Regions from separate parts of the Chryseobacterium sp. Marseille-Q8038 genome, predicted to be linked through region 2. Evidence: riboswitches for the same ligand, from Rfam matches in the RefSeq annotation. Region 2 holds a riboswitch; each other region holds the start of a gene.
What was found. A riboswitch is a leader RNA that binds a small molecule or an ion and turns the genes downstream of it on or off. The one in region 2 is predicted to bind cobalamin.

Region 1 (4,276 bases), on a different contig from region 2:
TGACGGACAATAATATCATCTGTACGGCATGAAGTAAGAAAAGCTAATACCAGAAATAAAAAATAAAAGTTTAGTTTTCTCATAAGGTGAAGTTTAGAATAAGTTTAAAATTTCTTCCAGGCATCGGATAATTGATGACAACATCATAATATTGATTGAAAATATTATTCATTTCAAGGCTCACTTTAAATTGGTGATTCGCCCAATTGAATTTTTTCTGAACAGACAGATCGTGAGTATACCAGGGCTGTACATAATTGTATTGAATATTGTCCTGATTCACATCATATCTTTCTCCTACATACATTGCACTGTAATTGAAACTCCAGTCTTTATAATCTGCCATCAAACTGAATGATCCGCTATGCCATGGGGTATAAGGAATCTGATTACGATAAAAGGTGTCTTCCGGATCACTTATATCTCTTGCGCTTTGATATGTGTAAGAGAGCAATGGTCTTAGCTTTACCTTTCCTAATTGCATTTCAGTCTGAATATTTACATCCGCTCCAATGATTTCAACCATTCCAAGATTCATCATCAGCCAGCGGAACATACTTCCGTTAGGGGCCGCTACAATTTTATCCTGTACTTTGTTGTAGTAACCATCTACTTTAGCATAAAAGGTTTTAAAGAAATGGTTGGTATAATTCTTCTGATAAGTAAATCCTACGTCATACTGATTGGTAAATTCCGGTTTCAGATAAGTATTTCCGATATTGGTATAATATAAATCATTGAAAGTGGGAAGTCGGAAAATTCGTTTATAGAAAGCTCTAAGCGTAAGTTCAGGAATAATCTCAGGCTGATAACTCATAAATACGGCAGGTGTCCATTCTCTGCTGTCTCCCGGTCTTTTGTTTTTTCTTACTTCTTCAAACGTAAAAGTTCCTAAAAGGCTTCCCAGAATTTTGAACCTGTTCCACTGATAGGTTGTTGCCAATGCCACCAATGTTGTGTAGCGCGTAGGGTAAGAAAAGTTATCCAGATTAGCATCAAGATTATTGTATTGAAAATCTCCGCTCAGACTCACATCCCAATTGGGTGTGATAGAATAGATATTGGATGAGGAAAGATAGAGCTCTCTTTGGATATAGGTATTATCGGTATGAATAATAGACTGCGAACGAACCGTATCCATGAAATGAGTATAATCGTAGGCGAATTTTGCTTTCAGCTGTGTTTCAAATTTTGGGAACAGTTTTTTTCTCAGATTGGCCTGTACAAAATAATTTTCGTCAGAAAGTCTCGCTCCTCTTCCACCAAAACGGCCGTTGACGATAGGTGCCGGCATCCCACGGTTTGAAATATAACCGTAGCCACGGATATTCCAGCTTCCGTTATTTAGACTGCCGTTGATAGACGTTTCAAAACGTTTTGCCCTGATATCTGAATCCTGTCTCTTTGCGATGGTATCATAAGCCTGCTGGCCATCGGGATATTTTTTAGCATAACGAAATCTATAAATCCCGTCACTCTGCATGAATTCTCCACTGAAACTGGCAGAAACTCTGTCTGATATTTTTTGTTCCAAACGGAATGACGGATTGAAAAGATCAATGGAAGCACTTTTTGCTCTTATAACGAGATTGGTTTTTCTTGTTCCTTTAAATACAGGTGTTTTGGGCTGCAGATAGATCGATCCCGAAGAGCCAAAATCTTTTGCAGGTTGGAAAATTTCACTTTTCTGCCCATTATACAACGATATTTCTTCCAGATCGTCTAAAGAATATCTTCCCAGATCCACCAGTCCGTTTTGGGCATTTCCCAATTGAATTCCATCATAGAAAACACCAACATGCTGGCTTCCCATACTGCGGATATTAATGGTTTTCAAACCACCTAACCCTCCATAATCTTTGATCTGAACTCCGGAAAAATACCGCAAAGCATCTGCCACTGAATGGCTGTTCAGTCTTTCCAGCTGCTCACCCTGCAGGGTTTGTGCCGGAATAATTTCTTTAAAATTCTTTTTATAAAGGCTGATCGCCTTGATGGATTCTTCCTTCAGAGTGTCATTTTTCTTTTTTTGAGAATATAAAAGTTGAGATGTGATCACCAGTATTGTGAAAACAGCTTTATGAATTGCAGAAGTAGTTTGTTTTGCCGCCATTAGCTCATTTAGGATAATGAAGACGCTAATGGATATAAGAAAGCAACGACAAAGCACAGCTGTCACTGCACAGAATCATTGATGTCCTAAGCTTTATTCCACGAAAGCGTCAAACGATTATTTTCTGGCAGGTCTTCTGACTTACTCCATTTTTGAAATCCTTCCCATTAAAAAACAGTGGATATATTCTTCAAAAACCTTGGTGTGGAGCTTACAGCAGCGGGTCTGTTCCGGATTTTCACCGGATTCCCTTTTAAGAGCTTTTTAGGGCTCACCAAATTCCGGCAAAGATAAAAAATTATTCCTAACCCCCAATTAAAATAATGATTCATAAACAATTAAAGCTCCCAAAGGAGCTTTAACATGATTTTTCAAAAGGGTTTTTATTTAAATCCCAATATTCAGGAAAATACTGAATCTTGATTTTGCTTCGATATCACCTCCTGCCAGATGGGTATACATAGGAAGCATGAGTTCACTTCCCAAACTCAGCCTTTTATAGGAAGCTTCAAATCCTAACTTTCCATACAATGCGCTTCCTGCAGTATTGGGCAGCGCTTCGTCAAACTGTTTATTCTGGGCATACACTTCTCCCTGCACTCCCGTTTTTACAGAAAAAATAGATTTTTCATTCCCCGCAACCTGATAAAAACCTGTTGCAGCATAATTCCATTGGTTTCCAAATCGGTAATTTTTCTTATTCTCCGTTTTGATGGTATAATCTGTATTCACCAACACAGCCACTTTATTTTTCTGAAACTTATAATTCAAAGCGGCCTGATAATCCCAGCTTCCGGTTCCCAGCTGAAAACTCGGATTAACGCCGGAAGCTCCTTTCTCATCGAATTTCCCCAAAGGAATTTTCACACCCAACCCTCCGCTTAAGTGGTGAAAATTATCTTTAGAACTCATCAGCTGATAAATTCCCATCAGGTTAAGATCCCCGATTCCGTTGATTTTGATATCTCCCTGTTGGGTTTTCTTTTCATGGAAATGGAATGGCAGACTTGCATATACACTCAGTTTTTTAGTTAAAGGAATCTTTCCCCAAAGCTGTAAGGTATTGAAATACTGATCCTGTGTAAGATCTTTCACAAATAGGTTTTCTTTTGCTTTGTAATGCTGTGCAAAGTATTTGATTCCGATAAACTGTGGATTCAATAAAGACTCAAAGCCGGAAGAACCATTTCCTGCAGCACAGCCACAGGCATCACAATCATCATCAAAATCAAATCTGCTAAAGCTGTCCGGAGCTATATATGCGCTATCTCTGATGGTTTTTGCCTGATATTGCCCAAACAGGATTAAACTTAGTATTACTATAATCTTCTTCATGTTTTCTATAAATTATTCTGCAAATTTTGGATTGGATATAAAACTTTTATCTGATAATGTTTTCAGGAATGCAATGATCGACTGTTTTTCCTGACTGTTCATAGCAATACCTATATGCCCATTCTGTTTCAGCTGCGAATCCAGATTGGGATTATCTTCTACCTGACCTGAATAGAAATTGAGTACTGCCTCTAAGGTGTAAAATCTTCCGTCATGCATATAAGGTGCTGTATATTCTACATTTCTCAGACTCGGAACACGGAATTTCATCCAGTCTACCTGATTAAGAGTAACTCTGTAGCGTCCTGCATCTTTGAACTCGGTGTTATAATACATTCCTGTATTGCGGAAACTTTCATCGGTAAATAATTCTCCACTATGACAAGAGGCACATTTCTGACCGAATAAAGCCATTCCTTGGGATTCTGCTGAAGTTAGCTGCTCTTTTCCCTGTCTGAATCTATCATATTTTGAATCTGCAGAAATCAGCGAAGCCATAAACTGTGACAGTGCTTTTAGAATTCTTTCTCCCGTAACTGTTTCATCTCCATAAGCTTCCCTGAAAAGTTTTTTATACTTCTGGTCATCTTTTATTTTTGAAATAGCTTCCGGTATAGAGCTGTCCATTTCATTGATGTCTGTAATAGGGCTGATGGGCTGTTCATTAAGATTATGAATGACACCGTCCCACATATATCTTTTCAAAAAAGCCATATTCTGAATGGCTGGAGCATTTCTGATTCCAATTCTGTCATCTACCCCATGGCTTACAGTATGCCCATGATGGGTAAAAGCGTTTTCCTGAATATGGCAGAAACCGCATGAAAT
Region 2 (4,276 bases):
CAATCATTTTCATTTTACGGTGATACAAACGATTGGTTTTTCAATATATACATTGCTGAATAATCAATCATTTACATTATTCTATATCTTGAATATCATCATCAACCATCATGCTAAGGCTGAAACATATTATTAAAACAATGAAAAATAATTCAACAAAGAAAAAGTAAGTTTTAATACGTAAATACGAAATGTAACTAAACAGAAAACCCCTGAAAAGAGCCGTCATTACAACGAAACTCATTTCAAGGGTTTTCATTTGATTTCAGGCGCATCACTATCTTCGATGCCGCCGTTTTCCGTTAAAAAAATCTAATTATTGAATATTGACTACATACATCGTTCCTTTGTCTACTTTCCCTGTTTTAGGAAGAATCTTAGCTTTCGGATTTCCGTTTCCATCATCCACTACTCCAAAATCATCATCATTGAAAACAGCCAGTTTATTATTTCCCAAATAAACGATCCCTTCAAACTTATCATGCTCATACCCCAGTTTTGCAACAAGATCAACAGCCAATGTTTTGGTCACAGCTTTTATTCCGGCAGTGGTAATTTCATCCCATGAGCATTGTTCCAAAGCTTTTCCATTCACTTTCATACCGTCCACAGCAGTAATATCTGTTCCGTTTACATCCGTTGCATTGCTCAGATTAATTCTGTATACTTTTTTAATTCCTCCCTGGGATCCAAAATTTCCGTCTCTTTCGATCACTAAAAATTCGTTGTTACTTAACGCTGTAATATCACATACCGAATCCGAAGCACCTCCATCCTGTTTATATAAAAACTGCTTGGTCTGCCCTGTAATAATATCGAACGTGACAATTCTCGTTAAAGTAGTATTGGTTGCCAATGCTTTGCTTGGTACCAGCATCATCGACTGTATAGTTCCTACCAGCGTTCTTCCGTCCGGAGTAATACACAATCCTTCCATCCCTCTGTTGGCCCTTCTTTTGGCTAAAACGGCAGGTAATTTTCTTGTTCCGGTATTTACACCTATCGGGCTTATTCTTTCCATTTCTACTCCCTCTGCACTGTAATGCACAATATGCGGTCCGTATTCATCGGAAACCCAGAATGTACCGTCGGCTGCTGCTACAATACTTTCACTGTCAAGACCGTACTGATCAGTACCTAAAACATTTCCGGAAGCATCATAAGCAATTTCTCCTGTACTTCCCATTCCTACAGGATTTGGAAGACCTGTAATAGGTTGTCCTGATGGATTTTTAAGCTTAATATATTTGATAACCTCTACATTCCCGTCAGCATTAATTTTAAAATGCATAATCGTTGGCGTAAAGTTAGGTGCTAAGAACTTTTTTCCATTCTGGAAGTCGGTATTTGGACCTCTGTCTGTAATGACATAAAATTCACCTTTTCTTGTAGGGTGAGCTGCAGCTCCGGAACCAAATCCGCCGTTGATAACATCCACTCCGTTAATCGTAGCCAGTTTTGTAAATGGAAACTCCTGAGGAAGTTTGGAATAATTAATATCCTGATTCATTATTGTTGTGTCATCATCACTTTTACATGAGGCCAATACTGCCAGTACTCCAACAGACCATAGTAATTTTTTCATATGCTATTTTATGGCTGCGAATGTATAAACTGATTGTAAACTGATCTTGAATATAATGATAATTGTATTTTAACATTAGAATCTAAAAATGAATTGAATATAAACAGAAAAATTCAGGATTTAAAAATAAAACAACAACAATACAAGCAAATCAATAAACAATATGAAAATCAATTTTTTAAGGATATCTGAAAAAAAATAATTCACAAAACAGACTCATCAATTTATATGATATATTTGCAGCGTTTTAAGGCTGAACAATGTTCATTAATAGGGAATCAGGTGAGAATACTATTCAAATCCTGAGCTGTACCCGCAACTGTAAACTGTTTAAACTTATAGCATAATAATCCACTGGAGGGAAATCCGGGAAGGAAGCTGTAAGATGTGAGCCAGGAGACCTGCCTTAGAATACTGACTTCAGAGAAGAATTGTTTCTCCCCCTGAAGATAAGTTTCGGGAATAAAACTTTAAATTAATGATATCATGAGGAAAATTTATCTTTTTTTCTTACTGCTTTGTATGCAGCTCTTGTCGGCCCAATTTACAGAAAACGACATTAAATTTTGGGTAGGAACCGGTTCTAAAAAGGCCTATTTCATTGCAGATTTTAATGACAGCAGTACTCCCAATTCTTATGCATGGGGATACCGTTTTGATGGCAATGATTTATTGATGGAAGATCTTATCAATGCAATTGTGGCAGCAGAACCCCAAATGAACGTTGATATTCCCACAGGATATCTTTCTATTCTGAATTATAATCATCATACATCCACCATTGATGACAGCTGGATAACATGGTCCGGGTCCGGTGCATCCGGCATGACATGGAACAACGGTGTAGGCTATACTCCTTTAGTGGACGGAAAATGGTATGGAGTTTCATATGGCCTTGATCATTATGACATCCCTCCTTCTCCTCCTGTTCCGGCTTATAGTTCTTCATGGTTTACTCCCTCTCAGGTTACTCATTGGGTGGGAACCGGAAATAATAAAAGCCTCATAGTTATTGATTTTGGGACAGATAATGCCAATGGAAACGCCAATTCTTTTGTGTTTGGAATTAAATATAACGGAAGTATAACTGCAGAGCAGGCTCTACAGCTGGTTCAGACTCAGATTTCCTATTTTAATTTTACATCAGCGAACAATCAGATTTCTAACTTATCATTAAATTCATTTACCGGGAATACTTCCGGATCGGGCAGCTGGAAATTGTATAAAGGAAAAGATTTATCAAGCTGGCAAATGAAAGCAAATCTTTCTCAGGTTCAGCTGAGCAATAACGATTGGTTTGGATTAAGCTTCGGACAAAGAAGACCATTTACTCCAACTGAAGCACAACTGACATTGGGTACTTCATCAGTTACAAAGAAAAAATTCGGCATTTATCCAAATCCGGCAAGTGATTTTATTCAGATTGAAACTGATGAGAAACTGAAAGAAGTGAATGTTTATTCTGCTACAGGACAAAAGGTAATAACTTCTCAGGAGTTGAAGATTCCTATCCGATCTTTATCCTCAGGAGTTTATTTTGTTGAGATTAAAACCAATAGTGGTTCTGTGATACATAAGATTGTAAAAAAATAAAGAAAAGTGCCTAATTGTTGTTTTTTAATGAATGCGTGTAGAAAACCACCCCGTCAAAAATTCTTTGAATTTTCGCCACCCCTCCAAAGGATGGGAATTTTTACGTCTTTAATTGAAATCTGGTCTGGATTGTAACTATTTCTGAAGTATTTCTTCATGAATAATTGCGGCTGGATTCCTACGGAATGACACAATTGGAATGATGGTTTATCCATACAGTTTGTCATTCCGTAGTAATCTAAACAGTCAAAATTCATAATTAATCCTACAAAAAAAACCGCACCAGATAGGTGCGGTTTCTTATGATTTTACAATCAATTATTTTTTCTCAGTAGATCTTTGAAGAACCTCATCTACCATTCCGTAGCCTTTAGCTTCTTCAGAAGTCATCCAGTAATCTCTGTCAGAAGATTTCTCTACCCACTCGTAAGTTTGTCCTGAATGGTGACCGATAATTTCATAAAGCTCCTGTTTCAATTTCAACATCTCTCTTAAGTTGATCTCCATATCAGAAGCAACTCCCTGAGCACCTCCTGACGGCTGGTGGATCATTACTCTTGAGTGCTTAAGCGCAGAACGCTTTCCTTTTTCTCCGGCAACCAATAATACAGCTCCCATTGAAGCAGCCATCCCTGTACAGATTGTTGCTACATCCGGCTTAATAATCTGCATGGTGTCATAAATACCTAAACCTGCATAAACACTTCCACCAGGAGAGTTGATGTAGATTTGAATATCTTTTGAAGGATCTGCACTTTCTAAGAATAAAAGCTGTGCTGTAACGATGTTTGCTACCTGATCATCAATCCCTGTTCCCAGGAAGATAATTCTGTCCATCATCAAACGGGAGAAAACGTCCATTTGAGCAACGTTTAATCTTCTTTCTTCCATGATGTACGGAGTAAGATTCGTTGGGCCATACATTCCCATATACTGATCGGTAACCAAACCGTTGTTTCCTAAATGTTTTACAGAGAAATCTCTGAATTCTTTTTTAATGTCCATATTTCTATTATGTATTATTTTTTAACTATTCTCGAAGTTTAAATTACAATATTTATTCCTAAAATTTTATAGGACTTTTTGTCACAGAATATC
Region 3 (4,276 bases), 210 kb from region 2:
CGGCTTCCGGTATTGGGAGCATGGCGGTATGTTCTTAAAGACTGTCCGTCTACAAATGCTAATGAAACGGCATTGATCAGTTCATCACGGGTTAAGCCGATCAGTTTTCCGACAACGGCTGTAGAGGCTAATTTTACCAATAATACATGGTCTAAACCTACTTTGTTGAATGAATTTTCCAATGCGATAACTCCTTGAATTTCATGGGCAATGATCATCGCTTCCAGAACCTGTTTCATTTTAAGCGGAGCTTTTCCTTCTGCAATATTTGTTCTTGAAAGCCAGTCTGCTGTTGCTAAAATTCCGCCCAGGTTATCTGAAGGATGTCCCCATTCAGCGGCCAGCCAGGTATCATTGAAATCTAACCAACGGATAATTGCTCCGATGTTGAAAGCAGCCTGTACTGGATCCAGCTGAAATTGTGTACCCGGAACTTTAGCTCCATTCGGAACTATGGTACCTTTTACAATGGGTCCTAAAAGTTTGGTACATGCAGGATAGGTAAGTGCTTCCAGTCCACAACCGATCGTGTCTAATAAACAGTAGTGGGCTGTTTTCCATGCTAAATCATTTTTGATTTCATAGTGTAATACATAATCTGCAATATCTGTTAATACCTGATCCGGCTGTGGCCTTTCGTTTGAAATGTGTGATGACATCTTTATTTTTTAGTTTAATTATGAATTGATTTTTTATTTTCTATTTTCGATAGATACAAAGTCTTTATTTTCAGGACCTGTATAATTGGCACTTGGACGGATAATTTTCCCATCCTGTCTTTGTTCAATAATGTGTGCGCTCCATCCTGTGACTCTTGAAATCACAAATAGTGGAGTAAACATCAGGGTAGGAACTCCCATCAGGTGATAAGATACTGCGGAGAACCAGTCCAGATTAGGGAACATTTTCTTTTCTTCCCACATCACAGTTTCCAGCCTTTCAGCGATATTATACAACAGCATGTCTCCGGCTTCTTCGGAAAGTTCTTTAGCTACTTTTTTAATGACTACATTTCTTGGGTCTGACAGGGTATAAACAGGATGTCCGAATCCTATAATTACTTCTTTGTTGGCAATACGTTTTCTGATATCTTCTTCTGCCTCATCAGGAGAATTGTATCGGCTCTGGATCTCAAAAGCCACTTCATTGGCTCCCCCATGTTTAGGGCCTCTCAAAGCACCGATAGCCCCTGTGATACAGGAATAAAAGTCTGATGAGGTTCCGGCAATGACACGTGCGGTGAAAGTAGAAGCATTAAACTCATGTTCGGCATACAGATTAAGGGAAATTTCCATTGCTTTCACCCATGAATCAGGAGCTTTTTTACCATGTAAAAGGTGAAGGAAATGTCCGCCAATAGTATCATCATCAGTCTCTACATTGATTTCTTTACCATTGTGGGTATAGTGATACCAGTATAAAAGCCCGGAACTGAATGATGCTAATAATTTATCTGCAATATCTCTTGCTCCGGCTACATTGTGATCATCTTTTTCCGGCTGAATACTTCCAATTGCTGAAACCATTGAACGCATGACATCCATTGGGTGGGCAGCTGCCGGAATACTTTTTAAAATATTTCTTACAGAGTGAGGAAGGCCTCTCAATGATTTTAATTTTGCTTTATAGTTTTTGAGTTGAGCTTCAGTGGGCAGCTGACCATAAATAAGCAGGTAAGCAACTTCTTCAAATTGTGCTCTCTCTGCAAGATCCAATATATCATAACCTCTGTAATGGAGATCATTTCCACTTTTTCCTACACTGCAAAGAGCGGTATTACCTGCTGTTACTCCGGAAAGTGCTACGCTTTTTTTAGGCTTAAATGTTGGTTCGCTATTCGTTGACATGAGTATTTTGTTTAAAAAGGTTATCTAATTTTTGTTCATAATCGTGGTAGCCAATACTTTGATAGAGTTCTTCTCTTGTCTGCATTGTAGCTAGCACATTGGCTTGTGTTCCGTCTTTACGGATATGTTGGTATACATTCTGTGCAGCTTTATTGGCAGCTCTGAAGGCAGAAAGAGGGTAGAGGACGAGTCCTACACCTGCATTTTTCAGTTCTTCTACAGTGTACATTTTGATCATTCCAAATTCCGTGATATTGGCTAGTACAGGAATCCCAGTAGCATCAACAAATTTTTGATAAAAGCTTAAATCAGGAACTGCTTCAGCAAAAATGAAATCTGCACCGGCTTCTTTATAAGCGATGGCCCTTTCTAGTGTTTTTTCCAGTCCTTCACTGGCAAAAGCATCTGTTCTGGCTCCGATCACAAAATTTTCATCAGTACGGGCATCTGCTGCGGCTTTAATCCGGTCCACCATTTCCTCTTTGCTTACGATTTCTTTTCCGGGGCGGTGTCCGCAACGTTTTGCGCCCACCTGATCTTCAATGTGAATGGCAGCAGCTCCGGCTTTGATTAATGATTTTATCGTTCGGGCAACATTAAAAGCAGAAGGCCCAAATCCTGTATCAATATCTACCAAAAGTGGTAAATCACAAATATTAGTAATACGCTGAACATCTATGAGTACATCATCCAGAGTTGTAATTCCTAAATCAGGAATTCCTAAAGACCCTGCAGCAACACCTCCTCCTGAAAGATAGATGGCATTAAAACCAGCCTGCTGTGCCAATAATGCATGGTTTGCATTGATGGCTCCAACAATCTGAAGGGGATTTTCTTTTTCCATAGCCTCCCGGAATTTTAAGCCGGGCGACTTCCAATTTTCATTTTTGATCATTATAATATTTATTGTTGAGTTGAAATTTGTTTATCATTAAAGAAGCGGAAGAGCTGTAAAGACATCGCTTTTGAGTAAAAAGTAAAAAGTAGGAAAGGAGTTGAGAAATTTTCCCATTGTGCAGATGTTGGGAATTTTGAGAAACTCTGATTGTACAGGTTTGTAAAATAAACCTGTTGAAACTCCACGAATAATTAAAATTGCTTTGGTACACCTTATCCCTTTTTACATTGATTAAATCCTATAAAAAGTTCTCTGTAAACTTCGCGGTGCTTTATTAAGAAAGAAAAATTACGGAAAGGGGATACGAATGAGCTACAGAATCATGAGAAGTACGCAACGTACGCTCATATTCATCTCAAAAAATAACACAGTTTGATAAAAAAGTTATCGTACTATATCCATATCGCATCATACCTGACTGTAAGCTTCAAATCGCGAAAGCATCGTCAATACGAAATAGGCAGGTCTCCTGACTTGTAACTGTTTTTATCATCCTTCCCATATAAAAAATATACAGTGGATATCAATTGATAAAAACTTTTTGTATGTTACTTACAGTTGCGCGACAGTTCGTGATTTACACACGATTCCCTTTTAATACACAGCTAAGTGTAACCAGTTTCGGTTGATAAAGAAGGTTTTAAGAACTCCTTGGTGGTAAATATAAGTATTTTATAATAACGAAAAAGATATTTTATGTAATCAATAGTTTTTTTAATTTAATGTATTGAAAATGTTTTAGTTGTAATCTATGTTTTGGGAGTAGAACAGCTTGTTTGTGTTGTTAAATTAATATAAAATATGACCATAAAATTAAAGATAGTTAATAAATTTGCTGTTCTATTTTCATTTTATAAATCTTATTAACCGAATATAATTGACCATGGTAGAAATTACAAAATTTAAACAAAACTTGAATCTGCAGGAAATTCCGGTAGAACTGGAAAAATTGATCTACTTTCAGAATACTATTTCCTCGTATGAAAATTATTCACAAGGTTTTGGTGTTTTAATTGATGATAAATCCGGATTAAAAAGCTGGAGTGAGGATGAAAGTTTTCTGAATAGTTTACTGCCTTTTGCACAGGCGAATGGTTCCGGTTCCTTCTATGCCATTTGGAATAACGGAGTAGAGCAGCCTTTAAATAAAATGCCTGTGGTTGTTTTTGGGGATGAAGGCGGTGTTCACATTGTGGCTGAAAATATACTGCAGTTTTTGCATCTGCTCACTTTTGACAATGAAATTTCAGTAGGGTTTGATGAGGCTTATTTTTATAAAGAGGAAGATGATTATGAAGAGAGTGAAGGGTTAAGTGAATATTTAGCCTGGATGAAAGGAGATTATGGGCTAAGCCAGATTGAAGAACCTGACTTATTGATTAAAGCTGCTCAGGATAAGCATAAAGAACATTTTGATGAATGGTTGGGGCAATATTTCGAATTATAAATTTTTTGTGAGCGCGAAAGGATTCGAACCTTTGCCGTCCCGATTATAAATCGGGATGCTCTATTTTGTGAGCTATAAAAAGAT

Region 1: linked by a shared signal. The riboswitch ahead of ACWPWS_RS23675 (TonB-dependent receptor plug domain-containing protein) and the one ahead of ACWPWS_RS10575 (T9SS type A sorting domain-containing protein) in region 2 are both predicted to bind cobalamin.
Region 3: linked by a shared signal. The riboswitch ahead of prpB (methylisocitrate lyase) and the one ahead of ACWPWS_RS10575 (T9SS type A sorting domain-containing protein) in region 2 are both predicted to bind cobalamin.

Annotation. Positions count from the first base shown of each region.
Region 1 covers NZ_CBCOPN010000002.1:2,144,300-2,148,575, reverse strand. The annotation lists gene ACWPWS_RS23680 (YncE family protein) at 1-83, opposite strand, end outside; gene ACWPWS_RS23675 (TonB-dependent receptor plug domain-containing protein) at 80-2,113, opposite strand; cobalamin riboswitch at 2,223-2,407, opposite strand; gene ACWPWS_RS23670 (transporter) at 2,501-3,448, opposite strand; gene ACWPWS_RS23665 (cytochrome-c peroxidase) at 3,461-4,276, opposite strand, start outside.
Region 2 covers NZ_CBCOPN010000001.1:2,285,610-2,289,885, forward strand. The annotation lists gene ACWPWS_RS10570 (esterase-like activity of phytase family protein) at 317-1,585, opposite strand; cobalamin riboswitch at 1,819-2,008, shown strand; gene ACWPWS_RS10575 (T9SS type A sorting domain-containing protein) at 2,072-3,178, shown strand; gene clpP (ATP-dependent Clp endopeptidase proteolytic subunit ClpP) at 3,497-4,183, opposite strand.
Region 3 covers NZ_CBCOPN010000001.1:2,494,656-2,498,931, reverse strand. The annotation lists gene ACWPWS_RS11590 (bifunctional 2-methylcitrate dehydratase/aconitate hydratase) at 1-659, opposite strand, end outside; gene prpC (bifunctional 2-methylcitrate synthase/citrate synthase) at 693-1,847, opposite strand; gene prpB (methylisocitrate lyase) at 1,834-2,742, opposite strand; cobalamin riboswitch at 3,188-3,380, opposite strand; gene ACWPWS_RS11575 (hypothetical protein) at 3,629-4,192, shown strand.